Regions from separate parts of the Faecalibacterium sp. I3-3-89 genome, predicted to be linked through region 2. Evidence: predicted binding sites of a transcription regulator. Region 2 holds the regulator's gene; each other region holds the start of a gene.
The links. Region 2 encodes HrcA, which represses chaperone genes, less so after heat shock. Its sites were predicted from a motif close to TGTTAGCACTCNNNNNNNNNGAGTGCTAACA; they were not measured.
Positions count from the first base shown of each region.

Region 1: a site for HrcA is predicted at 3,303-3,333, ahead of MTP38_RS08525 (Hsp20/alpha crystallin family protein). Genes of this name have one in related genera too.
Region 3: a site for HrcA is predicted at 2,766-2,796, ahead of clpB (ATP-dependent chaperone ClpB). Genes of this name have one in related genera too.
Region 4: a site for HrcA is predicted at 4,966-4,996, ahead of MTP38_RS07570 (co-chaperone GroES). Genes of this name have one in related genera too.

Region 1 covers NZ_CP094468.1:1,795,418-1,802,883, reverse strand. The annotation lists partial or broken gene MTP38_RS08545 (ADP-ribosylglycohydrolase family protein) at 1-632, shown strand, start outside; gene MTP38_RS08540 (purine-nucleoside phosphorylase) at 798-1,622, shown strand; gene MTP38_RS08535 (carboxymuconolactone decarboxylase family protein) at 1,996-2,505, shown strand; partial or broken gene MTP38_RS13720 (cysteine synthase A) at 2,530-2,652, shown strand; gene MTP38_RS08530 (pyridoxal-phosphate dependent enzyme) at 2,768-3,229, shown strand; gene MTP38_RS08525 (Hsp20/alpha crystallin family protein) at 3,467-3,931, shown strand; gene MTP38_RS08520 (alcohol dehydrogenase) at 4,169-5,203, shown strand; gene ade (adenine deaminase) at 5,375-7,114, shown strand; gene MTP38_RS08510 (hypothetical protein) at 7,309-7,466, shown strand, end outside.
Region 2 covers NZ_CP094468.1:2,657,484-2,664,949, reverse strand. The annotation lists gene MTP38_RS12945 (stage V sporulation T C-terminal domain-containing protein) at 1-347, shown strand, start outside; gene MTP38_RS12940 (hypothetical protein) at 580-717, shown strand; gene hrcA (heat-inducible transcriptional repressor HrcA) at 1,016-2,089, shown strand; gene MTP38_RS12930 (nucleotide exchange factor GrpE) at 2,086-2,712, shown strand; gene dnaK (molecular chaperone DnaK) at 2,807-4,636, shown strand; gene dnaJ (molecular chaperone DnaJ) at 4,821-5,993, shown strand; gene MTP38_RS12915 (hypothetical protein) at 6,073-6,399, opposite strand; gene MTP38_RS12910 (hypothetical protein) at 6,495-6,827, opposite strand; gene MTP38_RS12905 (DHHW family protein) at 7,027-7,466, opposite strand, start outside.
Region 3 covers NZ_CP094468.1:371,165-378,630, forward strand. The annotation lists gene clpB (ATP-dependent chaperone ClpB) at 95-2,707, opposite strand; gene cysK (cysteine synthase A) at 2,963-3,895, opposite strand; gene MTP38_RS01775 (RrF2 family transcriptional regulator) at 4,173-4,604, shown strand; gene MTP38_RS01780 (trigger factor) at 4,669-5,808, opposite strand; gene MTP38_RS01785 (NAD(P)-dependent malic enzyme) at 6,030-7,202, shown strand; gene MTP38_RS01790 (fumarate hydratase) at 7,218-7,466, shown strand, end outside.
Region 4 covers NZ_CP094468.1:1,626,058-1,633,523, reverse strand. The annotation lists gene scfB (thioether cross-link-forming SCIFF peptide maturase) at 1-377, opposite strand, end outside; gene scfA (six-cysteine ranthipeptide SCIFF) at 447-593, opposite strand; gene MTP38_RS07590 (DUF2508 domain-containing protein) at 708-992, opposite strand; tRNA gene MTP38_RS07585 (tRNA-Gln) at 1,270-1,343, shown strand; gene MTP38_RS07580 (ATP-dependent Clp protease ATP-binding subunit) at 1,503-3,806, shown strand; gene MTP38_RS07575 (diacylglycerol/lipid kinase family protein) at 3,875-4,855, shown strand; gene MTP38_RS07570 (co-chaperone GroES) at 5,065-5,349, shown strand; gene groL (chaperonin GroEL) at 5,404-7,044, shown strand; gene MTP38_RS07560 (DUF6414 family protein) at 7,410-7,466, opposite strand, start outside.

The DNA.
Region 1 (7,466 bases), 860 kb from region 2:
AGAGAACATTTGAAGAAACAAAGAGCGAGATGCGCATTTGGGGAGAAACATACCCTCATGCCGGTTACGGCGGGATGTTCCGCCGGTGGCTGCACGCAGAAAATCCGAAGCCCTATGGTAGTTTCGGCAACGGCTCGGCTATGCGGGTGTCAGCAGCGGGCTGGCTGTTCGATACGCTGGACAAAACATTGGAAATGGCAAAAGTGACCGCTGAAGTCACCCACAACCACCCGGAGGGCATCAAAGGCGCGCAGGCCACGGCGGCAGCGATTTTTCTGGCCCGTACCGGCCACAGCAAGCCGGAAATCAAACAATATGTGGAGCAGACCTTCGGTTATGACCTGAACCGTACCTGCGATGAAATTCGGCCGACCTATCATCATGTGGAGACCTGTCAGGAAACTGTGCCGGAAGCAATCATTGCTTTTCTGGAAAGCGTCAGTTTTGAGGATGCACTTCGCAATGCGGTCTCTCTGGGTGGCGACAGCGACACCCTTGCCTGCATCACCGGCGGCATTGCCGAAGCCTTTTATGGGATGCCGCAGGAACTGCGGGACGAGACTTTGAAACGTCTGCCGGAGGATATCCGGGAAGGATATGAACTGTTTCGGTGGAACATCGGCCAGAGATAAGACATTCGGAGAACCAAGGAGCAGATACAACACACTAGTGATGTGAAGTATCTGCTCCTTGGTTTTTAATAAGACTCGATGAAGGGCGTCTTGCATCGGCCTGAAAAATCCGATATACTAAACCCAGAGAGTATATCGAATTTTTTGGGAAAAGGAGAGAACGGTATGGAACATCTTTATGAAAAGGCACTGGAAAGTGCGGAATATATCAAGACGCACACGAAAAAGCGCCCGAAGATCGCGGTGGTGCTGGGCTCCGGCCTTGGCAAGCTGACCGCGGACTTTACGGACACGGAAGAACTGTCCTACAAGGATATCCCCAACTTCCCGGTATCCACGGTGGCAGGACACAAAGGCGCATTGTTGGCTGGCAAGCTGGGGGACACGGAAGTCTACGCCATGGAAGGTCGCTTCCATTTCTATGAGGGCTACTCCATGAAGGAAGTCTGCTACCCGTTCTATGTGTTCAAGCTGTTGGGCGTGGAAAAGGTGGTGTTGACCAACGCCTGCGGCGGCATCAACCGGGAGTTTGCGCCGGGCACCCTGATGCTCATTACCGACTTCATCAACATGATGGGCACGAACCCCCTCATTGGCCCCAACGATGAGCGCTTCGGCCCCCGCTTCCCGGACATGACCGAACCTTACAGTCTGGAACTGCGGAACCTTGCCAAGCAGACCGCCGATGAACTGGGCATTGCCTACAAGGAGGGCGTTTACATGGGCTTTATGGGCCCTTGCTATGAAACGGCGGCTGAAATTCGCGCCTTTGCGGGGATGGGAGCCGATGCCGTGGGCATGAGCACCGTGCCGGAAACCATGGTCTGCAACTACATGGGCATGAAGGTGCTGGCCGTCAGCTGCATCACTAACATGGCCACCGGCATCCAGACGGTCAAGCATAGCCACGCCCGCGTGCTGGAGATCGCAAATCAGGCAGGCGATACCCTGTGCCGATGGCTGGGTGCGGTGATTCAGAGAATGGAGTAAAAAAGATATACCGTGAATGATTGAAAGCCATCAATCAAAATTTCCGGGCATCGCTACGGACGGCAGAGGAACGCCCCGTAGCTGGTACAGGCAGTCAAGGAAAAACGCGGTGCGACCATCTGCAAAGACCTGAAGGGCATCAAGGCCGATACGGTGCTGTGCCCCTGCCTGGAGTGCGTCCGCAATGCAGTGCTGGCCTTGGGTGCTGGATGAGCAGTCGAAAATATGAAACAGGCGTGCAGAAAACAACCCTTCTGATCACTTTTTGCTGAAAAATTGCTGCGAAAAGTAATATACCTATTGACATGGTATGTAAATGGGTATATGATACAGGCAATTCGTCGAACAAAAAAGTGAAAGGAAGGGTTTTGTTATGCCCAGAATCAGCGAAATCAACCCGGAAACTGCACCGGAAGCGATCCAGAAAATCATTGCAGACCATCTGGCGGACGGCCACGCTCTGACCGCAGAAAAGCGCACATTGCTCCACAATGCAGCGGCATTCAATGCTGTGGAGGCCGGTTCTTATGCGCTGGATGATGAACTGCAGCGGCTCATCGGCAAACGTGCAGCCGATTTTTACGAATATGCTATTTCCCAGAAAAACGGCTGCCTTGTGTGCAGCATTTACTTCCAGAATCTGCTCAAGAAAAACGGCATCGACTTTGAGAATTTTGCATTCACTCCCAAAGAGGAGATCCTGATCGAATACGGTCAGGCCATTGCAGAGGACCCCAAGCATGTGCCGGAAGAGCTGTTTGCAAAGCTGAAGGCAAACTTTACGGAGGAAGAGATCGTGGTCATCACGGCGATGGGCGTGATGATGATCGCCAACAACTACTTTAACGACATTCTGGATGTGACGCCGGACAAGCTGGTTTGAGCCGAAAATCGGGAGGGGAGAGCAATGGCAGGACTGGTGCATTCCATCGAGGAACTGGTGGGGCGCACCCCGCTGATGGAGCTGGACCGCTTTGAGCGGCAGCAGCAGTGCGGGGCGCACCTGCTGGCAAAGCTGGAGTTCTTCAACCCAACCGGCAGTGTGAAAGACCGGGCTGCGCTTTCCATGCTCAATGCTGCGGAAGAAGCCGGACTGCTGAAACCCGGCGAACCCCGAGGCGCATTACCGCACCACTGGGCCGGAGATCTGGCAGGATACAGAAGGCCATGTGGATATTCTGGTCTGCATGGCGGGCACCGGCGGCACGGGTTTTGGCACAGCAAGTTATCTGCGCAGCCGCAACCCGAATCTGCAAGTGGTTCTGGTGCAGCCCCATCCGGACTCCCGCCTGACCCCGGAGCACCCGGATGCGCAGATCATAGATGGCGTTTTGCCGGCGTATGATGTGCCGGAAAGCGCACTTTCCGACTATCTGCGGCCAGACTGGAGCGATGCGTGCATCAATGTCCGCACCGAGGAAGCCTACGAAACGGCCCATGAGGTGCTGCGGGCGGAAGGACTGTTTCTGGGCACATCGGCAGCAGCGGCTTTGCACGCAGCGGTGCAGGTGGGCCGCAGACCGGAGAATCAGGAAAAGAACATCGTGGTCATCGTCCCGGACAACGGCATGAAATATCTGTCTGCGCCGATGTACCGGCAGAAATGATAAAAACACGATGATACGACTGAGTTCCGAAAAGATTGCATAGGATTTTATAAAAGTGTTATTCTTTCATGAATTTTAGCACTCTCCTATTGACACTGCTAATAAATGGTGCTATAACTATGGCGTGCTCAGGAGGAAGGGCAAAAGGAGAGCCGCAAGGCTCCCCGGAAAGCCCTTCTGAATGGACGCTTCAGATTTTTTGCCCCGACCCGAACGCCGGGATTGGAGGAATGATTTATGCTTATGCCGACTGTTTTCCATGAAAACCTGTTCGATGATTTCTTCGATCCGTTCTGGAATGACGCTGCACTGGAACGTATGATGAACCGTGAGGCTCGTGATACCTTTGGTAAGCGCGGTGCAAACATGATGAAGACCGATGTCAAACAGACGGACAACGGCTACGAAGTAGCTGTTGACCTGCCGGGCTGCAAGAAGGAAGACGTTCAGATGGATCTGAACGACGGCTACCTGACCATTCAGGCAGTGCGCAGCCACAGCAATGACGAAAAGGATAAGAAGGGCCGCTATCTGCGGCGCGAATCCTTCTCCGGCACCTGCGCACGCAGTTTCTACGTGGGCGATGTGAAGAAGGAAGACATCCACGCAAAGTTCGAGGATGGCGTCCTGCACGTCGAGCTGCCTGCTCCTCAGCAGACGAAGGCTTTGCCTGAGAACCCGAATCTGATTGCAATCGAGTAAAACGCCGGTCGTGTGCGCCAAGGCACAACGCACATAAGGTGGCCCCGGAGAGCTGTAACAAGCTCTCCGGGGCCATTTTTGTTTCGCTATCTTTTCCGCAAGGGAAAAACATGGTATACTGAGAACAGCAACTCAGAATTTATGGAGGTACCTCACTATATCCTGTGAGCCGGGTGAGCGGCTGACTTTTGCGGTATACTCCGTTCGGAAATATCAAAGCGCATGGAGGTAAAAAGCATGCTGACCTATACCTATGTTTCAGAGGGAACATTTGCCCTGATGGAAAAACCAAAGCCGGTGCTGCAGCACGAGCGGGACGCCATTGTAAAGGTGACCCTTGCCAGTATCTGCTCCAGCGATCTGCACATCAAGCACGGCAGCGTGCCCCGGGCGGTGCCCGGCATCACGGTAGGGCACGAGATGGTGGGCATCGTAGAAGAAGTGGGCAGTGCGGTGACCAATGTGAAACCCGGCGACCGGGTGACGGTGAACGTGGAGACCTTCTGCGGAGAGTGCTTTTTCTGCAAAAAAGGCTTTGTGAACAACTGCACCGATCAAAACGGCGGCTGGGCGCTGGGCTGCCGCATCGACGGCGGGCAGGCCGAGTATGTCCGGGTGCCCTTTGCGGATCAGGGACTGAACAAGATCCCGGACAGCGTCACCGATCGGCAGGCGCTGCTGGTGGGCGATGTGCTGGCCACCGGCTTTTGGGCGGCACGCATCTCGGAAATCACCCCCGAGGATACCGTGCTGATCCTCGGTGCAGGGCCGACCGGCATCTGCACGCTGCTGTGCGTCATGCTGCACAGCCCCAAGCGCATCATCGTCTGTGAAAAGGACGCAAGCCGCCTGCAGTTCATCCGTCGGCACTACCCGCAGGTGCTCACCGTGCAGCCGGAGGACTGCGCCACCTTTGTGCGCGCCAACAGCGACCACGGCGGGGCCGATGTGGTGCTGGAGGTGGCAGGGGCGGACACTACCTTCCGGCTGGCGTGGGAGTGCGCAAGACCCAACGCCATCGTGACCGTGGTGGCGCTGTACGACAAGGCACAAACCCTGCCGCTGCCGGAGATGTACGGCAAAAACCTCACCTTTAAGACCGGCGGCGTGGACGGCTGCGATTGTGAAGAAACGCTGCGTCTCATCGCAGAAGGCAAGATCGATACCGAACCGCTCATCACCCACACCTACCCCCTGCGCCGGATCGCAGAGGGCTACGAGCTGTTTGAAAAGAAACGGGACGGCGTGATCAAGGTGGCAGTGGAGTGCTGACGGTCTGCGCCAAGGCACAACGCACATAAAGTGGCCCCGGAGAGCTGCAGCAAGCCCTCCGGGGCCATTTTTGTTCCTGGCATCTTTTCCGCAGCGGCAAGGCGTGGTAGAATAATGGCAGAACCAATCCACAGGTGAGAAAATCGAACTTCAAAGAGAGGAGATGTTTCTATGCAGTCTGATGAGCTGAAACGCAGGATCTCGGCAGGCAGAGGAGATGCTCTGGCCGATCTGGTTTTGAAAAATGCCAGAATCGTCAATGTGTTTACCGATGAGATCGACACCGCTGACATTGCCATCAGCGGAAACCGGATCGTGGGTGTGGGTGCGTATCATGGCCGGAAAGAAGTTGATCTGCACGGCAAATATGTCTGCCCGGGCCTGATCGATGGGCATATCCACATCGAAAGCTCCATGCTCTGTGGTCCGGCTTTCGAGCAGGCAGTGCTGCCCCACGGTACCACTGCGGTGGTCACAGACCCACACGAGATCTCGAATGTTGCGGGGCTGGAAGGCTTGGACTTTATGCTGGAAACGACAAAAAATCTGACCCTTTCGGTTTATTTCATGCTGCCCTCCTGTGTTCCGGCCACGGATCTGGATGAATCCGGTGCGGTGCTGAACGCAGAACAGCTCCGGCCTTACTACGGCGATCCCCGTGTGCTGGGGCTTGCGGAACTGATGAATGCCTATGGGACGGTGCGCTGTGACCCGAAGATCCTGCAGAAGATCCGCGACTGCACCGAAGCGGGAAAGATCGTGGATGGCCATGCACCGCTCTTGAGCGATAAGGACCTGAATGCTTATATTGCGGCAGGCGTTCAGTCCGATCACGAGTGCTCCAACATCGAGGAAGCCATGGAAAAATTCCGGCTCGGACAATACATCATGATCCGGGAAGGAACGGCTGCCAAAAATATGGAGGCCCTGATGCCGCTGTTCCGGGAGCCCTATTGCAGCCGCTGTATGCTGGTGACGGATGATAAGCACCCCGGTGACCTGCTGGACAGCGGCCACATCGATTCCAACATTCGTAAAGCGATCCGGCTGGGCGCAGACCCAGCAGTGGCCGTCAAAATGGCAACGCTGGTTCCGGCACAGTATTTTGGATTCAAGCAGCACGGTGCCGTGGCACCGGGGTATGCTGCCGACCTCATTGTAGTATCGGATTTTGAATCCTTTACGGTCGAACAGGTTTACAAGAATGGCACGCTGGTGGCCGAGCACGGAAAAACGCTGAAACCCGCACCGCTTGACATCGACCGTGTGAGATTTTCCCACGTTATGGATTCCTTTGATCTGGATGAGATCACACTGCAGGACCTGGAACTTCGGGAAAGCGGGGAGCAGGAGCGTGTCATCTGCCTGAACCGGGGCGAGCTGCTTACGGAGGAAAAAATCATCCCGTTCCAACGGCATCCGGGCAAAGCTCCCGGTGTGGATCCGGAACACAACATCGTAAAACTGGCCGTTTTTGAGCGGCATCATCACTCCGGCCATGTGGGCATTGGCTTTTTAGGAAACTTCAGCCTGAAATGCGGAGCCGTTGCATCGAGCATCGCACATGATTCCCATAACCTGATCGTGGCAGGGGACAACGATACCGATATGATGCTGGCCGGCAACACTGTGCGGAAAAACAAAGGCGGACTTGCGTTTGTGGCAGATGGACAGGTCGTGGCAGAACTTGCGCTTCCGGTGGCCGGATTGATGAGCACCGAAAGCGCAGAGAGCGTTGCGGCGAAAATGCAGGCGCTGAACGATGCCCTCAAGGCACATGGTGTAGCGGAAGATATCGGTATCTTTATGACCCTCGCCTTCGTCAGCCTTCCGGTCATTCCAAAACTCAGACTGAATACATACGGCATCATCGATGTAGCGCAGCAGAAAGTCGTTCCGGCTGTTTTTTAATACGCGATAACAAAAATACTGCCGGAGATCGACCCGAATGGTCCGTCTCCGGCAACAGAACAGTTCGTTCCTACTCTTAGAAGCGAGCCGCATCAAGAGAAAAATTGACGGAAATTCTTATTTGATAAATCGGAATTTGCTACGTTGGTTCATCAAGTACTCATCGTCCAACTTTTTTGCATAGGAGGTTCACCATGCTGGAACGATTCTTCAAGTCACAGGTAGCAACGGTTTCGGATTCAACCTATTGTCACCGTATTACAGATGCTTTGACAGCGGCTGGAATCAAATGCTATTGCAAAACCAAAGATATGAATCAGCGAAGTGTTTTTGACGCAACACGGATGCGAGC
Region 2 (7,466 bases):
TGAGCCGAAGCTTTGCCCTTACGGCCTTCATGGCCGACCGCGACCGCATCCTCGCCGCCGCAGGGGCAGGCCGGCGCGACCTTGCCGACCGTAGTGTCAGCCAGCCGCTGGAACGGGTGATGGAGTCCCGCAAGCCCTATCTCAGCGAGGGCGACCCGGAGCACGTCCTGCTGCCCTGTGAGGGCTCGCTGCGGCCTCTGCTCTGCGCGTGGCCCATCATCGCAGCGGGGGATGTCACCGGGGTCGTCGGGCTGCTGGCCGAGGATCGCGCCCAGCAGCCTGACCCCGCCCAGCAGAAGGCCGTGGCCGTGGCGGCGGCGTTTCTGGCAAAGCAGATGGAGGAATGAGGCTATAAAAGCATAAAAAGCGCGTGAAACCTTGTGCTCACGCGCTTTTTATGGTATCCTTTGGATGCTGCCTCTGGCAGCGAGGCGCTGTCTGCAAATGCAGGTGGTCAAGCTTCCTTACCCTGACGATTTGTTTTACTCTTTGGAGCGAAGCAGGCGTCCGGGAATGGACCTTTTTTGTTAGCAAAAAACCTTTCCCGGAGCCGTCTGTCGGTGAAGGGAGGGATGTGTCATGTCTCTGACAGAAACCTTTGCGCTGCTGGCGGTCATCATCAGCTTGCTGGTGCTGCTCGTCGATGCCGTCCACGTGACTTTCGAGATCACTTGGAAGATTTCTCATGAGGACAGAGAACATAACAAAAAAGATTGACCGCCTAAGTTCCCACACTCTGTCAGTCAATCTTTTTTGACATACGGGTAAGGAGCTGGCCATGTTGCAGACAGCGCCTTTTCTATAAATAAGTATAGCCGCCCTGCCGGGCGTTGTCAAGCGGGAAGCTCTCTTTATACCGGAAAGGGGGCCTCCCGCTGGTTTTATGACAGAATTATGAATCTTTATAAACTTTTTCGAGAAGCTATTGACAGGGAAAAAATTTTGGCTATAATGGTCTTAGCACTCAGGAAGATGGAGTGCTAAAGAAACAAAAGCCAAGAAGGAGGCAGGCGCTATGACGATGGATGCACGCAAGCAGCGAGTCTTGCAGGCGATCGTGGCGCTGTATGGCCTCGAGGGCGAGCCTGTGGGCAGCAGTGTGCTGGCAAACTATTTTGATATGGCCGTGTCCAGCGCCACGCTGCGCAACGAAATGGCGGCGCTGACCAAGCTGGGTCTGCTGGAACAGCCCCACACCAGCGCGGGCCGTGTCCCCAGTGCCAAGGGCTACCGTTATTATCTCGACAATCTGCTGACCGACGACCAGCCGCTGGACCGCGTGACCCGCGCCCGGGTGGAGGCCGTCTTCGCCAGCCTTGACCATGAGCCGGAAAAGCTGGCACAGGGTGCCGCCAAGGCGCTGGCCGCCATCAGCGGCTGCACCGCCGCGGTCAGCACCCCCTGCGCCGAAGACCTCTGCGTCGCCCACTACGAAGTCGTTCAGGTGGGCCGCAGCGCGGCGGCTGTGCTGGCCGTCACGACGGCAGGCTACGTCCGCACCCGTGTGGCGCGGGTCCGCACCGGGCTTTCCCGGGAGAATGCCGCTGCGCTGGCCGCGCTGCTCAACCGCAACCTGACCTTCGTTGCGCCGGTGGATCTTTCGAGCCGGCTGCTCGCCGAGCTGTGCAGCCAGATCGACCCGGAGCTTGTGCCGGTCATCAGCGCCGCAGCCGCGATTTTGCAGGACTCCGCACAGCCCCATGTATTCTTGGGCGGTGAGCAGCACCTGCTGGACTGGCCTCAGCTGGAGGGCAGGGTGGGCGACATCCTCACCTTGCTGAACGACGAGGAGCAGGCCGCCCACATCATCGCACCCCCGGCAGAGCGCAGTGAGAGCGTGCTGCTGGGCGAGGATCTGGAGCCTCAGATCCCCGGCCTGTGCATCGTCAGCGACCGCTACCTTGTGGGCGGCGGGCTGTGGGGCACGGTGGCCCTCATCGGGCCGACCCGGATGCCCTTCCAGAAGCTGATGCCGCTGCTCCACCTCTTCGCCGATGAGCTTGGCGAGGGTATGAGCGGCAAACGAAAAGACACCCCGCAGATGGCCGCACCCCGGCGGACTGTGATATATAAGGAGGATCTGGAATGAGCGAAGAGACGAAGAAGACGGCAGAAGCTCCCGAGCAGGAAGCGAAGGAGACCGAAGCCGCACCTCAGGAAGCGCCCGAGACCGCCGCAGCCCCCGAGCAGGAGGCCGAGGCAGAACCGGCAGACGCCAAGAAGAAAGATGGCTGGTTCAACAAGAAGGCCCGCGAGATGGACGCCGTGAAGGCGAAGCTCGATACGGCCGAGAAGAATGCCGCACAGGCAAAAGACCAGCTGCTGCGGATGGCAGCGGAGTACGAGAACTACCGCAAGCGCTCCACCCGCGAGGCTGACCAGAAGTTCAACGATGGTGTGTCCTTTGCCGTGAATCAGATCATCCCCATCCTTGACACGCTGGAGATGGCGGCCAACGCTCCCACCACCGACGAGAATTACAAGAAGGGCGTCATCATGACGCTGGATAAGGCTGCCAAGGCGCTGGATGCCCTCCATGTGGAGGAGATCGAAGCGCTGGGCAAGCCCTTCGACCCCAACATCATGAACGCCGTCCAGCAGATCCCCGCCCCGGACGGGCAGGAGAGCGGCACCGTCATCACGGTGTACCAGAAGGGCTACAAGCTGGGCGACAAGATCGTCCGCCACGCGACCGTCGTGGTGGCCGAGTGACATCGCAAAGACCCGCAAGGGTTTTGAAGATAAGACATCCGCTTCACACATCGAGCATGAGATAAACAAGTTCTTTTGAGAGGAGACTTCATTTATGAGCAAAATCATTGGTATTGACCTTGGTACTACGAATAGCTGCGTGGCTGTCATGGAGGGCGGCGAGCCTGTTGTCATCGCAAACTCTGAGGGCGCACGCACCACCCCGTCTGTTGTTGGCTTCACCAAGACCGGCGACCGTCTGGTCGGTCAGGTCGCAAAGCGTCAGGCCATCACCAACCCCGAGAACACCGTGTCCTCCATCAAGCGTCAGATGGGCACCGACCACAAGGTGACCCTGAACGGCAAGGAGTACACCCCCCAGCAGATCAGCGCGATGATCCTGCAGAAGCTGAAGGCTGACGCCGAGGCTTATCTGGGCGAGCCTGTCACCGAGGCCGTCATCACCGTTCCTGCCTACTTCAACGACAGCCAGCGTCAGGCCACCAAGGACGCAGGCACTATCGCCGGCCTGAACGTCAAGCGTATCATCAACGAGCCGACCGCCGCTTCTCTGGCCTACGGCATCGATAAGGAAGATGACCAGAAGATCATGGTCTACGATCTGGGCGGCGGCACCTTCGATGTCTCCATCATCGAGATGGGCGACGGCGTCACCGAAGTTCTGGCCACCAACGGCGACACCCATCTGGGCGGCGACGACTTCGACCAGCGCATCATCGACTGGATGGCAGACGCCTTCCAGACCGAGAACGGCATCGACCTGCGCAAGGATAAGATGGCCGCTCAGCGCCTGAAGGAGGCTGCCGAGAAGGCAAAGATCGAGCTGTCCAGCGCAATGAGCACCCAGATCAACCTGCCCTTCATCACCGCCGACGCTACCGGCCCCAAGCACCTCGACATGACCCTGACCCGCGCAAAGTTCAACGAGCTGACGGCGGATCTGGTCGATCGCACCATGACCCCTGTCCGCAAGGCTCTGCAGGATGCAGGCCTGCGCGCATCGGATCTGAAGAAGGTCCTGATGGTCGGCGGCTCCACCCGTATCCCCGCCGTCTACGATGCAGTCAAGAAAGAGCTGAACTGCGAGCCGTTCAAGGGCATCAACCCCGATGAGTGCGTGGCTGTCGGTGCTGCCATTCAGGGCGGCGTCCTGCAGGGCGACGTCAAGGGTCTGCTGCTGCTGGATGTCACTCCTCTGAGCCTCGGCATCGAGACTCTGGGCGGCGTCTGCACCAAGATCATCGAGCGCAACACCACCATCCCCACCCACAAGAGCCAGGTCTTCTCGACTGCTGCGGACAACCAGCCCTCGGTTGAGATCAACGTCCTGCAGGGCGAGCGTGAGTTCGCACGGGACAACAAGAGCCTCGGCGTCTTCCATCTGGACGGCATCGCTCCGGCTCCCCGCGGCGTGCCTCAGATCGAAGTCACCTTCGATATTGATGCAAACGGCATCGTGAAGGTCAGCGCAAAGGATCTGGGCACCGGCAAGGAGCAGAACATCACCATCACTGCTTCGACCAATATGTCCAAGGACGACATCGACAAGGCTGTGAAGGAAGCAGAGCAGTTTGCTGCCGACGATAAGAAGAAGCGCGAGGAAGTGGACATCCGCAACGGCGCCGACCAGATGGTCTTCCAGACGGAGAAGATGCTGAAGGAGAACGGCGACAAGATGCCCGCCGACGTCAAGAGCGAGGCTGAGGCAAAGCTGGCCGAGCTGAAGACCGCTGTCCAGTCCGGTTCCATCGACGACATCAAGGCAAAGCAGGACGCTCTGAGCCATGTTTTTGAGAAGATGTATCAGGCTGCCGCTGCTGCCCAGCAGGCCGCAGGCGCACAGCCCGGCCCCGACGCTGGCGCAAACGACCAGCAGAAGCCGAACGATGACGGCGTTGTGGACGCAGACTTCAAGGAAGTCTGATCTGAGACACAGCAGTGTGTGCCCGGCCAAACCGGCGGACGCACGCGTAGAATAGCAAAAGCCGCTCCGGTTTTGCCGGGGCGGCTCTTGCTGGTTATAGAGGACCTCTCAGTCTCGCTGCACGGGAAACAGCAGCGCGCTGCTGGAACAGGGAGGTTGCTGCTACATGAGAGGTGATTGGATTATGGCACAGGAGAAACGCGATTACTACGAAGTGCTGGGTGTATCCAAGACGGCCACCGATGCGGAGATCAAGAAGGCTTACCGCAAGCTGGCCATGAAGTACCACCCGGACTACAACCCCGGCGACAAGGAAGCCGAGGAAAAGTTCAAGGAGATCAACGAGGCGAACGAGGTGCTCTCCGATGAGAAGAAGCGCCAGCTCTACGACCAGTACGGCTTTGCCGGGGTCGACCCCAACTATGCGGCCCAGAACGGCGGCGGCCCGGGCGGCTTCGGCGGCGGTTTCGGCGGCGACGGTGTGGACTTGGGCGACATCTTCGGCGACATCTTTGGCGGCGGTTTCGGCGGCTTTGGCGGCTCGGCCCGCTCTGCGAACCCCAACGCCCCCCGCAAGGGTCAGGACATCCGGGTGCGCATCACCCTGAGCTTTGACGAGGCGGTGCATGGCTGCAAGAAGAACATCACCATCACCCGTCAGCAGGAGTGCACCGAGTGCCACGGCAGCGGCTGCGCTGCCGGCAGCAGCCCTGAGACCTGCCCCGACTGCGGCGGCAGAGGCTTCGTCATCCGTCAGCAGCGCACGCCCTTCGGTGTCATGCAGACCCAGCAGCCCTGCTCCCGCTGCGGCGGCAAGGGCAAGCTGGTCAAGAACCCCTGCAAGAGCTGCCACGGCAGCGGCAAGACCGCAGCAAAGAAGACGCTGGAGGTGTCCATCCCCATGGGCATCGACGACGATCAGAGCTTTGCACTGCGGGGCATGGGCGACGCCGGTGCCAACGGCGGCCCCGCCGGTGACGTCATCGTGATGGTCACGGTCCGTCCCAGCGAGGTGTTCCAGCGCGACGGCTACGACGTCTACGTCATCGTCCCCATCACCTACAGTCAAGCGGTTCTGGGCGACAGCATCACCGTGCCCTCGATCGACGGCAAGGTGGAGGTCACTGTGCCCGAGGGTACCCAGAGCGGCACCACCTTCCGCCTGCGGGGCAAGGGCATCCAGTACCTGAATGGCCGGGGCCGGGGCGATATGTACGTCAGGTGCGAGGTCGAGATCCCCAAGAAGCTCAGCAAGACCCAGCGCGACGCTCTGAAGAAGTTCGAGGGCACTCTGAAAGAAGAGAACTACGAAAAGCGCAAGGGCTTCTTCAAGAAGCTGAAGGATATGTTCCAGTAAAACGTAAAAAAGAGGGCGGGTGCCCTTCCCCATCGGGAAGAGCACCCGCCTTTGTTGTTCTTTGGAGTCTCCTGACTTATCAGCTGAAGATGACAAGTGCGTTGATCAAGAGGCCGACGCCCGTGAAGCAGCTGGACACCGTCCAGAAGGTGCAGCCGAGGCCGTAGAATGCATTGGCGACGCTCTTATCCATATAACGGGTCAGAGCATCCGGGCCAGTGCTGGTCCAGTCCTTCGGATGAGACTTCCGGTAGTCGCGCACACCGGCGACACCGGCGAACCATCCGTAGAACGGGATAAAAACAGCTGCTGCTGCCTGAACGATGTTGGCACCACCAGAGGTATAGGTCATTTCCTCTTCGTTCATAACGCAATAGGAAGCGGGAAGCATCATGATGTTTTCCATAGTAGCACTCCTTTACGAACAATATCCCAAAACGATGCACGGTGCATCGTTTTTTCAAGAGAGAGGCGAAGCTTACGGAACGCCGCGGGGGAAGCTTACAGGATGAGCAGGATGGCGCTCAGGGGGGCAAGAGCGATGACCGTACCGGCGGCCACCGTGTCACGCAGGAAGTTGGAGGGGGACTTGGACATATCCTCACTGAGGGCGTCGGACGCACGGCCCAGCACGGTGAAGAGGTTGCCCTTGCGGTTGCTGGAAACACTGAGCCAATCCTTGGCCTGCGAGATGCCCCAGACATAGCTGGAAGCCAGAACAGCGACGCCCACGACGGTGACGACACCGCCCACAGCGCTGCCGCCGGAGGTGTAGGTCATCTCATCTTCGGAAAGGGCGGTATAACCAGCGGGAAGCTCCATATATTTCTTCATAGGTGAAACACTCCTTTTGTATCAGCAGGCGGTACACCGCCTGAATTTCCCTCAGACAGAACCATGTTCTCTGTCAGCATCATTCTACTACAAGGCCGTGTTTTGTGCAAGTGTTTTGGCTAGAAACGACAAAAACCCGGGAAAATGCATGAAAAACAACCTTGAAGTTTGTGGAAAAGCACTGCAATAATTTCCAGCATCAGCCTGCGGCACCAGCCCGGTAGAGGTAGGGGTCGCTCTTGAAGCTGTCGAAGCTGTAGAGCACGAGGATCTGGTCATAGCCGTTGTCCGCGATGAGCTGGTCGAGGCCGTAGTTGTAGTTGCGGAAGTCCACCACGTCGATGTCGGCATAGTTGGCCGTCAGGTAGGGCACGAAGCAGTTGGCGTAGCTGTCCTTGATGACCAAAATTCGACCGCGCCCGGTGCCGTCGCCCTTGATGCGGCTCAGGCCGTTGTTGCCGTGGAGGAACATGGCGTACTTGTCGTAGACGGAAAGCTTGTCCGTGTCGTAGAGGCCGGTGGTCTCGCCCTCGGCGGGCTGGCCCGGGGCGGTGACGGTGTAGATGGTCAGGGCGTTGGGCAGGTCGTAGTAGGTGATGGTGTCCGGCTCGGCGTCGGGCGTCCGGGCCTTGGAGTAGT
Region 3 (7,466 bases), 530 kb from region 2:
ACTTTGTTCAACGCCTATAATATCATATTCCACCCGCCGGTGCAAGCGTTCCGGTCAGGAGGAGAGATAAAACAGGTAAAAAGTTTGCGGTTTTTTAGCGGAGCACGAGGCTGGTGCCGTCGTAATCCACGGTCAGGGTCGCACCCTCGGGGTAGCTGCCCTGAATGATGGCCTTGGCGATAAGGGTCTCCACACGGCTCTGGATGAACCGCTTGATGGGGCGTGCGCCGTAGACGCTATCGTAGGACGAATCAATGATGAAGTCCTTGGCGGCGGTGGTGACGTCCAGCTTGAGGTGCTTGCCCTCGTCCATCCGGTGGCGCAGGTCTTCCAGCTGCAGGTCCACGATCTTGCGGGTCTCGTCCTTCGTCAGGCTCTTGTAGTAGACGATCTCGTCCAGACGGTTCAGGAACTCGGGGCGGAACTTCGACTTCAGCAGCAGGTCGATCTGCTTGCGGGCGTCCGCGCTCAGTTCGTTGGAGCCTTCGGCGCGGCGCTGCTCAAGGTCGTTCAGGATGATGTCGCTGCCGAGGTTCGAGGTCAGGATAATGACAGTGTTCTTGAAGTCCACCGTCCGGCCCTGACTGTCGGTGATGCGGCCATCGTCCAGAACCTGCAGCAGGATGTTGAAGACATCGGGGTGAGCTTTTTCCACCTCATCGAACAGCACGACGCTGTAGGGTTTGCGGCGGACGGCCTCGGTCAACTGGCCGCCCTCTTCATAACCGACATATCCCGGAGGCGCGCCGATGAGGCGGCTGACGCTGAACTTCTCCATATACTCGGTCATGTCGATCCGCACCATGTTCCGCTCATCGTCGAACAGGGCCTGTGCCAGAGCTTTTGCCAGCTCGGTCTTGCCGACGCCGGTGGGGCCGAGGAAGAGGAAGCTGCCGATGGGGCGGTTGGGGTTGGCGATGCCGGCGCGGCTGCGCAGGATGGCCTCGCTCACCTTGGTGACGGCCTCATCTTGGCCGATGACCCTCTTATGGAGCACATCGTCCAGATGCAGCAGCTTCTCGCGCTCGCCCTCCACCAGCTTCTCCACGGGGATGCCGGTCCAGCGGGCCACGATGCGGGCGATCTCTTCGTCGGTCACGCGGTCGCGCAGCAGGCTGTCTTCCTTCTTGGCGGCGGCGACCTTCTCCTCTTCTTCCAGCTCTTTTTGCAGCTGGGGCAGCTTGCCGTATTTCAGCTCGGCGGCCTTGTTCAGGTCGTATTCGCGCTGGGCCTTCTCGATGGCGGCATTGGTCTGCTCGATCTGCTCGCGCAGAGACTGCACCTTGCCGATGGCGTTCTTCTCGTTCTCCCACTTTGCCTTCATGCTGCGGAACTTATCCTGCAGCTCGGCCAGCTCTTTTTCGAGGTCCTTCAGACGGCTCTGGCTCAGAGCGTCGGTCTCCTTTTTCAGGCTGACCTGCTCGATCTGCAGCTGGGTGATGCGGTGGGCGAGGTCGTCCATCTCGCTGGGCATACTGTCCATCTCGGTCTTTATCATAGCGCAGGCCTCATCCACAAGGTCGATGGCCTTATCGGGGAGGAAGCGGTCGGTGATATAGCGGTCGGAGAGGGTCGCGGCGGCGATGAGGGCGTTGTCGCTGATCTTCACGCCGTGGAAGACCTCATACCGCTCTTTCAGGCCGCGCAGGATGGAGATGGTGTCCTCGACGGTGGGTTCGTCCACCTGTACCGGCTGGAAGCGGCGCTCGAGGGCGGGGTCTTTCTCGATATACTGGCGGTACTCATCCAGCGTAGTGGCGCCGATGCAGTGCAGCTCGCCGCGGGCCAGCATGGGCTTCAGCAGGTTGCCGGCGTCCATCGCACCGTCGGTCTTGCCTGCGCCGACGATGGTGTGCAGCTCATCAATGAAGAGGATGATCTTGCCCTCGCTCTTCTTTACCTCGTTCAGGACGCTCTTCAGGCGCTCCTCGAACTCGCCGCGGTACTTTGCACCGGCCACCAGAGCGCCCATGTCCAAGCTGAACACGATGCGGTCCTTCAGGTTCTCGGGCACGTCGCCCCGGACGATACGCTGGGCCAGACCCTCGGCGATGGCCGTCTTGCCGACGCCCGGCTCACCGATGAGGCAGGGGTTGTTTTTGGTCTTACGGGACAGGATGCGGATGACGTTCCGGATCTCCTGATCGCGGCCGATGACGGGGTCCAGCTTCTGCTTGCGGGCCAGATCGACCAGATCCTGACCGTATTTCTGGAGGGCATTGTAGGTGTCCTCGGGGTTATCGTTGGTCACGCGCTGGTTGCCGCGGACGGCAGTGAGCTGCTGTAAGAACTTATCCTTTGTAATGCTGAAGGCACGGAACAGCTCAGAGGTGTTCTGGGTCTGCTCGTCCAGCAAAGCGAGGAAGACGTGCTCGACGCTTACATAGTCGTCCTTCATGGCCTTGGCTTCGCGGGCGGCAGCGCTCAGCACCTTATCGGTGGCCTGCGAGATATAGACCTTGTCGGGGTCGCGGCCAGAGCCGGACACCCGGGGCATCGCAGAGAGCTTTTCGGCCACAGCGGCGGAGAAGCTGCCTGCGTCTACGTTCAATTTCTGGAGCAGCTGAGGGATCAGGCCCTGCTCCTGCGTGGCCAGAGCGTGGAGCAGATGCTCCGGCTCCAGTGCGTTGTGCTGATACTCCACAGCCAGCTGCTGTGCGGCCTGCAGAGCCTCAAGGGTCTTCTGGGTATATTGATTGGTATTCATAAAGTCAAGCCTCCATTCATACCGGAAGTTGAGATTCAGGCGGTGGGTCGGAATGTTGCTTTAGCACTCTTGCTCATCGACTGCTAAAAATATACTCCAAACAATCCACAATGTCAATAGGGAAATCCAAGCGGCGGCATGGATTCACAAAAAGTTTGCAAACTTGTAAAAAATCACACCATATCGTTTCGGCGGCGCAGACAAAAAGCCCCTGTCGGGCGGAAGACCACGGCAGGGGCGGAAGGAATGAGAAGCTTATTCAGCAAACAGCGGGGTGGACAGATAGCGGTCGCCGGTGTCGGGCAGAAGGACGACGATGTTCTTACCGGCGTTCTCGGGGCGCTTTGCCAGCTGGATGGCAGCCCAGACGGCAGCGCCGGAGGAGATGCCCACCAGCACGCCCTCCTTGTGGCCGATGAGACGGCCCACAGCAAAGGCGTCCTCGTTTTCCACGGCGATGATCTCGTCGTAGACCTTGGTGTCCAGCACGTCGGGCACAAAGCCGGCACCGATGCCCTGAATTTTATGTGCACCGGCGGTGCCCTTGCTCAGGACGGGGGAGGAGGCAGGCTCGACGGCCACGACCTTGACGCCGGGGGTCTTGCTCTTGAGGTACTGGCCCACGCCGGTCACAGTGCCGCCGGTGCCGACGCCGGCCACGAAGATGTCCACCTTGCCGTCCGTGTCGTCCCAGATCTCAGGGCCGGTGGTGGCGATGTGGGCCTTGGGGTTGGCCGGGTTGACGAACTGGCCGGGGATGAAGGAGTTGGGGATCTCTTTTGCCAACTCATCGGCCTTGGCGATGGCACCCTTCATGCCCTTTGCACCCTCGCTGAGCACCAGCTCTGCGCCGTAGGCCTTCATCAGCTGGCGGCGCTCGACGCTCATGGTCTCGGGCATCACGATGATGATGCGGTAGCCCTTGGCGGCAGCCACAGCGGCCAGACCGATGCCGGTGTTGCCGGAGGTCGGCTCGATGATGACGGAGCCGGGCTTCAGCTTGCCGGAGGCCTCGGCGTCATCGATCATGGCTTTGGCGATGCGGTCCTTGACGGAACCGGCGGGGTTGAAGTATTCCAGCTTTGCCAGCAGCTTGGCGGAAAGGTTTTCGTCCTTCTCGATGCGGGTCAGTTCCAGCAGCGGGGTGTGGCCGATCAGCTGGTCTGCGGAAGTATAGATCTTGCTCATAATAGTAAACCTCTCTATTGCGGGCGATGCGCCCGGCTGCACCGGCCGGGCCGGTGTCGTCTTGATGTCCCCTTTATTCCCGTTAAACCAATGTGGTTTGTGGGTTTGGCTGTATTATAGCCTCCTTTGGGGCACTTGTCAATGGAAAATCGAAAATTTCCGATTGAAAAGTTATAAACCCTGTTGTATAATAGGTTAAAACTTATTCGGAACAGGTCCCGCAGCCCGCCCGGCGGCGCTGCAAGACCAAAACAGGAAAGAAGAGAAAGGAATGTCTATGATCGTTTCCACCAAGGGGCGCTATGCGCTGCGTGTGATGATAGATCTGGCCGAGCATCGGACGGAGAAATATGTCCCCCTGAAGGAGGTCGCCGCCCGGCAGGAAATCTCCGAAAAATACCTCGAAAACATCCTCAAGGTGCTGGTGCAGAACGGCTTCCTCGAGGGCCTGCGGGGTAAGGGCGGCGGCTACCGCCTGACCCGTGACCCCGACCAGTATACCGTCGGCGAGGTGCTGACCCTTACCGAGGGGAGCCTCGCACCGGTGAGCTGCCTTGCACAGGGTGCGGCTCCCTGCCGCCGGATGAGCAGCTGCCGTACGTATGATATGTGGAAGGGCCTTGATGACCTCATCGAGGACTACTTCAGCCACATCACCATCGCCGACCTTGCCTCGCCGGAAGAGGCGGGCAACGACTACGTCATCTGAATCTGGGCAAAAAAACTCCCCGCCGTCGGCAGGGAGTTTTTTCGTGCGATCAGATGCGTTTTTTTCAGGACACGACCGCGCCGCTGGTCAGCGTGTCGGTGACGGCGTCCATCAGGGCTACCATCGTGCAGTAGTTCGAGCCGTAGGTGTCCTTATAATCGGAGTAGGCGTCCAGCTGCTCCTGCGTGGGGGTGATGTCCAGAGACTCAGCCACGGCCTGATAGAGCAAAGCTTCCTTGGAGTAGTTTTCCAGACTGCTCTCGAGGTGGGCCAGCATATCGTCGGTGCTCTCGTAGCCCAGCAGATTCTGAACAAGGCCGTCGAGGTCATAGCCGTAGTAGCCCGCCAGCGTGCTGTAATAGTTGAGGCACTGGTTGACCTGATAATCCATCACCTGCTGGGGGATGGACTTGAAGGTGGAGTTGGCCATCAGGTCGTCCATGACGGCGGTGTTCAGGTTCGAGGTGTAGAGCTGCTCCTGATAGTAGGCGCGGAGGGCCTCTGCGGTGTAGAGGTTATTGGAGGAGCCGAAGTTGCTGGCCACCCATGCGTCGGTCAGCTCGGGCAGGACGCTCTCGCTGATGTAGTTGAGCGTCACGGTAAAGACGGCTTTCTGGCCGCTGAGTTTCACAGTATTCCCGCTGGCGTCGGTGGAGTCGCTGTAGCCGTCGGGGAAGGTGACGTTGACGTCGAAGGTCTCGCCGGGCTTGTGGCCGACGATCTGTTCTTCGAAGCCGTCGATGAAGGTGTTGCTGCCCAGCGTCAGGTCATAGTTCTCTGCGCTGCCGCCAGTGAACGCCACACCGTCCACCGAGCCGGTGTAGTTGATGTTGACGGTGTCGCCGTCGGCGGCGGCGCGGTCGGTGACGTGGTTGGTGGAGGAATACCGACTCAGAAGATCGCTGATCTGCTTCTCGACCTCCTCGCTGGTGGGCTCGACGTCCGAACGCTTGACGGCGACGGACGCAAAGTCCTCGGGCAGGGTCACATAGTCCAGTGCCCGGATGCCCTCCCAGTAGCCCTTTTCGTCCAGACCGTCGCTGTAGTTGAAGTTCTGGTAATCGTAGTCGGCCGCGCTGCCGAGCGTGGAAGAAGACGCCGTGCTGGACGCGGCGCTGTCGGCCTTGCCGCCGCAGGCCGCGAGGCTCAGCGCCAGAGCGCCGACGCAGACAAGGCAGAGCGCCTTGGTGAAGATACGTTTCAAAAGAATTCCCTCCTGTTGGTAGACCGGTATTTTGCCGGTGATTCGAAAAACAAACTCTATTATAAAGGCTAAAAATGAAAAAGAAAAGTTTTTTGCAAAATTTCCACACTCTGCCCGTCCTTTGTCGGACTTTTGGGGCCGGAGAGGGGAAAAAGGCGGAAAACCGGTGGAAATGGGGGAGGGGTTCTGATACAATGGGGTTAATAAGGAGGAAAAAGCCAATGGATTTCAACAAAGCAGCTCTGGAAATGCACGAGAGCCACCACGGCAAGGTGGGCATCGTGAGCAAGGTAGAGGTCAAGACCCGGGATGACCTGTCCACCGCCTACACCCCCGGCGTGGCCGAGCCTTGCCGCCGCATCAAGGCAGACCCCGAGGACGTCTACAAGTACACCTTCAAGGGCAATATGGTGGCCGTCGTCTCCAATGGCACGGCTGTGCTGGGGCTGGGCGACATCGGCCCCGAGGCCGGTCTGCCGGTCATGGAGGGCAAGGCTGTGCTCTTCAAGGAGTTTGGCGGCGTGGACGCCTTCCCCATCTGCATCGACGCCCACGATGCAGCCAGCGTCATCGCGGCCTGCAAGGCCATCGCCCCCACCTTCGGCGGCATCAACCTTGAGGACATCAAAAGCCCCGAGTGCTTCGAGATCGAGGAGACGCTGGAGCGGGAGCTGGATATCCCCGTCTTCCACGACGACCAGCATGGCACGGCCATCGTCGTCACCGCTGCCCTCATCAACGCTCTGCGTGTGGTGGGCAAGAAGATGGAGGACGTCCACATCGTCCTGAACGGCCCCGGCGCGGCCGGTACGGCCATCATCAAGATGCTGATGACCGCCGGTGCCAGAGACATCATCGCCGTGGACCAGTTCGGCACTCTGTACAAGGGCTGCAACAGCGCCGAGGCCCACAAGAACTGGCTGGGTGAAGTGACCAACCCCCGCCAGATCAAGGGCGGCCTGAAGGAGGCTCTTGCGGGCGCAGATGTCTTTATCGGCGTGTCCAAGCCCGGCATCCTGACCACCGAGCTGTGCCAGACCATGAACAAGGACGCCATCGTCTTTGCCATGGCCAACCCCACCCCCGAGATCATGCCCGACGAGGCCAAGGCAGGCGGCGTCCGCGTCATGGCCACCGGCCGCAGCGACTTCCCCAATCAGGTCAACAACGTCCTCTGTTTCCCGGGCCTGTTCAAGGGCGCGCTGAGCGTCCGTGCCCGGGACATCAACGATACGATGAAGCTGGCCGCTGCCTACGCCATCGCTGACCTCATCACCGACGAGGACCGCAGCGAGGAGAACATCATCCCCGGCGCATTCGACCCCCGGGTGGCCGAGGCGGTGGCATCTGCCGTGGCAAAGGCTGCCCGCGAGAGCGGCGTGGCCCGGCTGTAAGCGGAGGGCGTTTCCATGAGGACGATCACAGCACAGCAAATCACGGACACTGTGGCCCGCCTCTGCATCGAGGCCAACACCCGCCTGCCCCGGGACGTGCAGGAGGCGCTGGACAAGGCCCGGGCCGAGGAACCGTGGCCGCTGGCAAAAAATACCCTCGACCTGCTCTGGTCGAACCTTGCAGCGGCGAGGGAAGAAGCTCTGCCCATCTGTCAGGACACCGGCATGGCCTGCGTGTTTGTGGAGCTGGGCACGGAGGTCCAC
Region 4 (7,466 bases), 1.0 Mb from region 2:
TCGCCCTGATAGCGGCCCTGGGAGGCGAAGCAGTAGGAGCAGTTGAGGTTGCAGGTGTGGGCGACGTGGAGGCAGAGAGCCTTCACCACCGTCTGGCGGTTCTTGAAGTCGAAGGCCATGTTCTCGTAGACGTCGGGTGCCCACAGCTTGCCTGCGGACTCCAGAGAGGCCACATCCTCGAGGCACTGGCGCAGGTCGGCCTCGGTGACGTCGGGGCGGGAGCCGTACTTGGCCAGCAGAGCGGCCACGATCTCGTCGGCAGAGTGCTCTTTGTACATCGCAATGACGTCGTAGGCCACGTCGTCCACGACGTGCACCGAGCCACTGCAGGTGTCCAGCACGATGTTATATCCGTTCAGTTGATACTGGTGTACCATTTCATTCTCCAATCTATTGTTGCCATAAAAAAATGCCGCCCTGCAAAGGCGGCATAGGGTCTGCAATGATTACTTATTGCTGTTCTCGCACTGCTGGTTTGCGACGCCGCAGGAGGTCTTGCAGGCAGACTGGCAGGAAGTCTGGCACTCGCCGCAGCCGCCGGTCACGACGCTCTTGGTCAGGTCACGAGTAGCGATAGTCTTAATACGTTCCATAATTGAAAACCTCTCTAAGCTCCAAAGTTTTGCATACAGCGCTCTGTATACAGTGTTATCTTTATGTATGATAACACGATGTGGGGATTCTGTCAAGATTCCGCGCGGCGTTTTTTAGCCCAGAGGCTGATACTTTTTCAGGATGGTGTGCAGCCCCAGCTCCCGGGCGCGGGCCAGCAGGTAGCGGTAGCGGCACAAAAGGGCCTGCCGCTCGTAGATGCGCTGTTCGATGAGGTCGGAGTCCACCTCGAGGTCGAACATCATCGCGTTCCGCCGCAGGCAGAACAGGCACTCTTTCAGCTCTTCCTCCAGCTCGGGGTCATAGCGCTCGTGCTCGCTGTCGCGGGGGATGCGGGGCGAAAGCAGCGTCTGGGCGGTCTTGGGATGGGCTTGCAGCATAAGGCGTCCTCCTTTTGAAGTTTGTGTACCATAAAATAAAGGCAGAATAACATAGTTTACTTTATTATATGGTGCAGAGGACGCGGAAAATGCCAGATTCTGGATGACGCAAAAAGAGACCGCCGCCTCCGGGTGCAAAGGACGAAAAATTATCTCGGAAGTGCGTCTGTTTCCCAAAATCCGCAAATTTTTTCAGATTTCCGCTTGACAAAGCGCCCGGAGGCGGGTATAATAGCACACGTTGACCGGCTCGACGCCGCGAGACAAAACCGAATAATGGGGATTTGCATAGTGGTAGTGCGGTAGACTCTGACTCTACTTGTGGGAGTTCGATTCTCTCATCCCCAACCAAGAAGCCATCTGATTCGCTCAGATGGCTTTTTTGTTTTGCTTTGGGGCCGGTGTGACACAAACTTCTGATTTTTTTCCGGCGGGCGGGGCTATACTGTTCTTTGATGCAACAGGGCAATACAGAAGACAGGAGCCATGCAGAAGATAGGAGCCACGCAAATGAGCATTTGGGATGCATTCGGCAAAGGACGGTACAAGGGGTTTTCCCGGGAGGCGGGGCAGCTGCTGGACAAGGCGGTGGAGCTGGCCGGAGGGCTGGGCTGCAAAAAGGCGGACACCGGCCATCTGCTGTGGGCGATGCTGCAATCAGACGGCGGCCCGGCGGCCCGTTTTCTGGCCGGGAAGAACATCTCGGAGCTGGAGGTGCGGCGGCAGCTTTCCGCCGGGCGGAGCGGCACGGCCCTCCGGCTGGCTCGGGGCGACATGGCGGCAGACCTGCGCCGGGCGATGGACTACGCCGTCATCGGGGCGCAGAACGCCCACCTGAGCCGGGCCGAGCCGGAGCACCTGCTCTGCGCCATGCTGGAAGACGCCGACTGCGCCGCCGGGGTCATGCTGGCTTCGATGGGCGTCCAGCTCACCGAGGCGGTGCGTGAGTGCCGCCAGCTCTCGGGGCAGTTCATCCTGCCCATCCAGCCCCGGACGTCCCCGCCTATGCCGCGAGGGAGCCGGGCCAGCGACAAATACTGCCGCGACCTGACCCGCCGGGCGGCGGACGGTGAGCTGGACCCGGTGTTCTGCCGGGAAAAGGAGCTGGACCGGATGGTAGAGATACTATGCCGCCGCCAGAAAAATAACCCCTGCCTCGTGGGTGAGCCGGGCGTGGGCAAGACCGCGCTGGCCGAGGGTCTGGCCCAGCGCATCGCCGACAAGCAGGTGCCCCGGATGCTACAGGGCCGTCGGCTGTTGGCGCTGGATATGGCCAGCCTCGTGGCGGGCACCAAGTACCGGGGCGACTTCGAGGAGCGGTTCAAGAACCTGCTGGAAGAGCTTGTCCGGGACGGCAGCGCCATCCTCTTTGTGGATGAGTTCCACACCATCGTGGGCGCAGGCGCGGCAGAGGGGGCCATCGACGCGGCCAGCATCTTAAAGCCGGTGCTGGCCCGGGGCGAGCTGCAGCTCATCGGTGCGACGACGAATCAGGAGTTCCGCACCCACATCCAGAAGGACGCCGCCCTCGAGCGCCGCTTCGGGCGGGTGCAGATCGAAGAGCCGACCCCGAAGCAGGCGGTGGAGATTCTGGAAGGGTTGGCCCCCCGCTACGAGCGCTACCACGGCGTCCGCCTGCCCAATGAGGCCCTGCGGGAGGCGGTGGAGCTTTCGGTGCGGTACCTGCCGGGGCGCTGCCTGCCGGACAAGGCCATCGACCTTGTGGACGAGGCCTGCGCAGCGGTGCGCATCCGGGCCGAGCGGGAGGGGGAGAAGGACCCCGTCCTGAGCCGGAAGGAGATCGCCCGGGTGGTGGCGCAGGCCAGCGGCGTGCCCGCCGAGCGGGTGAGCGAAAAGGAGCGGGAGCGTCTGGCCCGCCTCGAGGAGCGGCTGAACGCCGAGGTGGTGGGACAGAGCCGGGCCGTGGCGGCGGTGGCCGGAGCCATCCGGCGCAGCCGAACGGGACTGGGCGAGCCGGGCAGGCCCATCGGGGCGCTGCTCTTCCTCGGGCCGACCGGCGTGGGCAAGACGGCGCTGGCAAAGGCGCTGGCCGAGAGCTGGTTCGGCAGCGGGAAAGCCCTGCTCAAGTTCGATATGTCGGAGTATCAGGAGCAGCACACGGTGGCCCGTCTGCTGGGTGCACCTCCGGGCTATCTGGGCCACGACGAGGGCGGTCAGCTCACCGAGGCCGTCCGCCGCCGCCCCTACAGCGTCGTCCTCTTCGACGAGATCGAAAAGGCCCACCCCGACATCCAGAACATCCTGCTGCAGATGCTGGAGGACGGCCAGCTCACCGACTCCATGGGCCGGAAGGCCGATTTCCGGAACACCATCGTCCTGCTGACGTCCAACCTCGGGGCACGGTTCCTCGCGGGGCAGAGCGCACCGCTGGGCTTTGGGGCGGGCAGCGAGGCCGCCTTTGAAAAGCAGTCGGAGGCCGCCGTCGCCGAGGCGAAAAAGTGGTTCCGGCCCGAGCTGGTGGGGCGGCTGGATGAGCTGATCGTCTTCCACCCGCTGGAGGAGCAGAGCCTCTGCTCCATCGCCGAAAAGCTGCTGGGCCAGCTGGAAGAGCGTGCGGCCCGCAGCGGCTACCAGCTCACCCACACAGCTCGGGTCGGCCCAGCGCTGGCTGCAAAGGCCCGCTCGCCCTACGGGGCGCGGGAGCTGCGCCGACAGGTGGACCGTGCCGTGGAGCAGGCCTTCGCCGACCAGATCGCCTCCGGCAGCGTGAGCCTCGGCCAGCGCTGGACGGCAGACTGCACCGCCGACGGCACCATCGTGGTGGAGGAGACGCAGACGGCGGGCGTCAGGTGAAAAGCTCTTGCATCTGCTCTGGTTTTCCGCTATGATAGAGGGCAGGAATCACCAGAGGAGGAAGCCGAATGCGCTATCTGTTTTTGCTCAACCCCACCGCAGGCAAGCGGGACTGCACCACCGGGCTGACCCCGGCCATCCATGCCGCCGCCGGACGGGCGGGCATCCCGCCGGAAAAGCTGCAGGTCGTCGTGACCCAGTACGCGGGCCATGCCCGTGCGCTGGCTGCGGAGGCGGCACACACCGCCGAGGCCGAGGGCGAGCCGGTGCGCATCTGGACGGCGGGCGGTGACGGCACCTTCAATGAGGCGCTGACGGGTGCCAATGGGTGCGCCCTTGCCGCCGTGGGGTGTCTGCCCTTCGGCAGCGGCAACGATTTCCTCCGCACCTACGGCACGAGGGAGGAGTTCAGCGACCTTGACGCGCAATTCGCGGGCGGGGCGGTGGACATTGATTTGATGGAGACCGACCTCGGCCTCTCGGCCACCATCTGCGCCGCCGGGCTGGACGCACAGGTGGCCTACGGCATCCCCCAGTTCCGGCGCATCCCCTTCTGCGGCGGCGAGATGGCCTACGCCCTCTCCATCGTCAGGCAGCTCTGCGGCCACATCGGCCGGAAGGTGGCGTTCACCATCGACGGCGAGGAGCTGACGGTGGACTGCCTGATGTGCGCGGTCTGCAATGGCCGCACCTACGGCGGCGGCTTCTACGCCGCGCCAGAGGCCCGGCCCGACGACGGCTGGCTGGACGTCTTTATCATCCGCAGGGTGGGCCGACTGACCATCGCCCGGCTGCTGGGGATGTACAAGGGCGGGAAGCACTTCCGGGATGGTGCGCTGACCGAGCAGGCGAAGCCTTACTTCCTCTACCGCCGGGCCAAGTGCGTCTCCCTGCGCCCTGCGGATGGGCGAGGCCCCATCGTGGCGACGGCGGACGGCGAGTGCGCCCCCTGCGAGGCCATCACCGCCCGGCTCAGGCCGCTGGCGGGGCACGTCCTGCTGCCAAAGCCCGCCTACGAGCGGTTCATGGCTCAGCGTGCCAGCGTATAAACGGAAAGACTGCGAAGCGCCCTGCCGGGGGCGCTTTTTTGCTGTCATAAAATATTAACAAAGAAATTTGCAAAAACCCTTGATTTTTCTGCCTGAGATGAGTACAATACACTTAGCACTCAGGGAAATGGAGTGCTAAACACCCGGAGGAGGAAGCCCCGGGCCATGAAAAAGTTTCACTTTTATTTTATAATAGGAGGGCAAGAACGATGAAGATCATTCCTCTTGCAGACCGTGTTGTTATCAAGACTGTTGAGGTCGAGGAGACCACCAAGGGCGGCCTCATCCTGACCGGCAGCGCCAAGGAGAAGCCGCAGGTGGCACAGGTCGTGGCCGTCGGCCCCGGCGGTGTCGTGGACGGCAAGGAAGTCAAGATGACCGTCAAGGTGGGCGATAAGGTGCTCACCAGCAAATACTCCGGCACCGAGGTCAAGGTGGACGGCGAAGAGTGCACCATCGTGCGTCAGGCCGACATCCTGGCCATCGTGGAGTAAGCGTCTTTCCCTCATCACTGGATCATCAAGCTTTTATAAAGGAGCGATAAGAATATGGCTAAGCAGATCAAGCAGGGCGAGGAAGCCCGCAAGGCACTGTGTGCCGGCATCGACACTCTGGCAGATACCGTTAAGATCACCCTCGGCCCCAAGGGCCGCAACGTGGTGCTGAGCAAGAAGTTCGGCGCCCCCGTCATCACCAACGATGGTGTCACCATCGCCAAGGAGATCGAGCTGAAGGACGAGTTCGAGAACATGGGCGCACAGCTGGTGCGTGAGGTCGCCACCAAGACCAACGACGCCGCAGGCGACGGCACCACCACCGCTACCGTTCTGGCACAGGCAATGGTCACCGAGGGCATGAAGAATGTCACCGCCGGTGCAAACCCGATGGACATCCGCCGCGGCATGAGCAAGGCTGTCGCCAAGGCTGTCGAGACCATCAAGGCCCACAGCCAGAAGGTCAAGGACTCCAACGACATCGCCCGCGTCGGCACCATTTCTGCCGGTGATCCCGAGATCGGCCGCCTCATCGCAGAGGCCATGGAGAAGGTCACCTCCGACGGCGTCATCACCATCGAGGAGAACAAGACCACGGCTGAGACCTACAACGAGATCGTCGAAGGTATGCAGTTCGACCGCGGCTACCTGACCCCCTATATGGTCACGGATACCGACAAGATGGAGGCTGTGCTGGACAACGCCGCCATCCTCATCACCGATAAGAAGATCAGCGTCATTCAGGATCTCGTCCCCCTGCTGGAGCAGGTGATGCAGAACGGCATGAAGCTGCTGATCGTGGCAGAGGACATCGAGGGCGAGGCGCTGTCCACCCTGATCGTCAACCGCCTGCGCGGCACCCTGAATGTCTGCGCCGTCAAGGCCCCCGGCTTCGGCGACCGCCGCAAGGAGATGCTGCAGGACATCGCCATCCTGACCGGCGGCACCGTCGTGTCTGCTGACCTCGGCTACGAGCTGAAGGACACTACCGTCGATATGCTGGGCCACGCCCGTCAGGTCAAGGTCACCAAGGAGAACACCACCATCGTGGGCGGCGCAGGCGACAAGGACGCCATCGCATCCCGCATCGCACAGATCCGCAACCAGATCGAGGCTGCAACCAGCGACTTCGACCGCGAGAAGCTGCAGGAGCGTCTGGCAAAGCTGGCGGGCGGCGTGGCCGTCATCAAGGTCGGCGCTGCCACTGAGGTCGAGATGAAGGACAAGAAGCTCCGCATCGAGGACGCTCTGAACGCCACCAAGGCAGCTGTTCAGGAGGGCGTCGTCGCTGGCGGCGGCACTGCCCCCATCAACGCCATCCCCGCAGTCCGTGAGCTGTGCGACACGCTGGAAGGCGACGAGCGCACCGGCGCAAAGATCGTCCTGAAGGCTCTGGAGGCTCCTCTGCGCCAGATCGCCAAGAACGCCGGCCTCGAGGGCAGCGTCATCATCGACAAGATCGTCTCTGCCAACAAGCCCAACTACGGCTTCGACGCCCAGAATGAGGTCTACGTGGAGGATATGATCGCCGCAGGCATCGTTGACCCCACCAAGGTCACCCGCTCCGCTCTGGAGAATGCAGCTTCCGTCGCTGAGATGGTGCTGACCACCGAGAGCCTCGTGGCCGACCTGCCCGAACCCCCGGCTGCTCCTGCTGCCGGCGGCGATATGGGCGGCATGGGCGGCATGTACTAATAACAGCCTAAAAACCGCATGAATCCTTGATTTTTGGAGCGTGCAAAAGCGGATTTACGCCAAACTTACGCCACTTACGCCAAAAATCAAAGCGCACTATAGGGTAACAAAATCGGCACTCGCTGAAAAGCGGGTGCCGATTTTTTGCGTCTGGGAGTATTGAAGAATCGTGAGCCTGCTGGTGGATTCTGCGAGAGACAGACTGTCAGCGGCTTTATTGTTGACGAAGAACAAAGGTAGAGATACAATAAGCCAAAATCCTAAAATGCCAAACAACCCAAGTGTCTGAAGGAAAAAGAGAATGCCATTGTGGATGCGTTGGAGTTCTCTATAAATGGACGGATATAAGCCGAAAATATTTACCGTCATGCATAAATGGCAACAGGGATAACAATTACGGCAGGCCCTGAGATTTCCGTCTT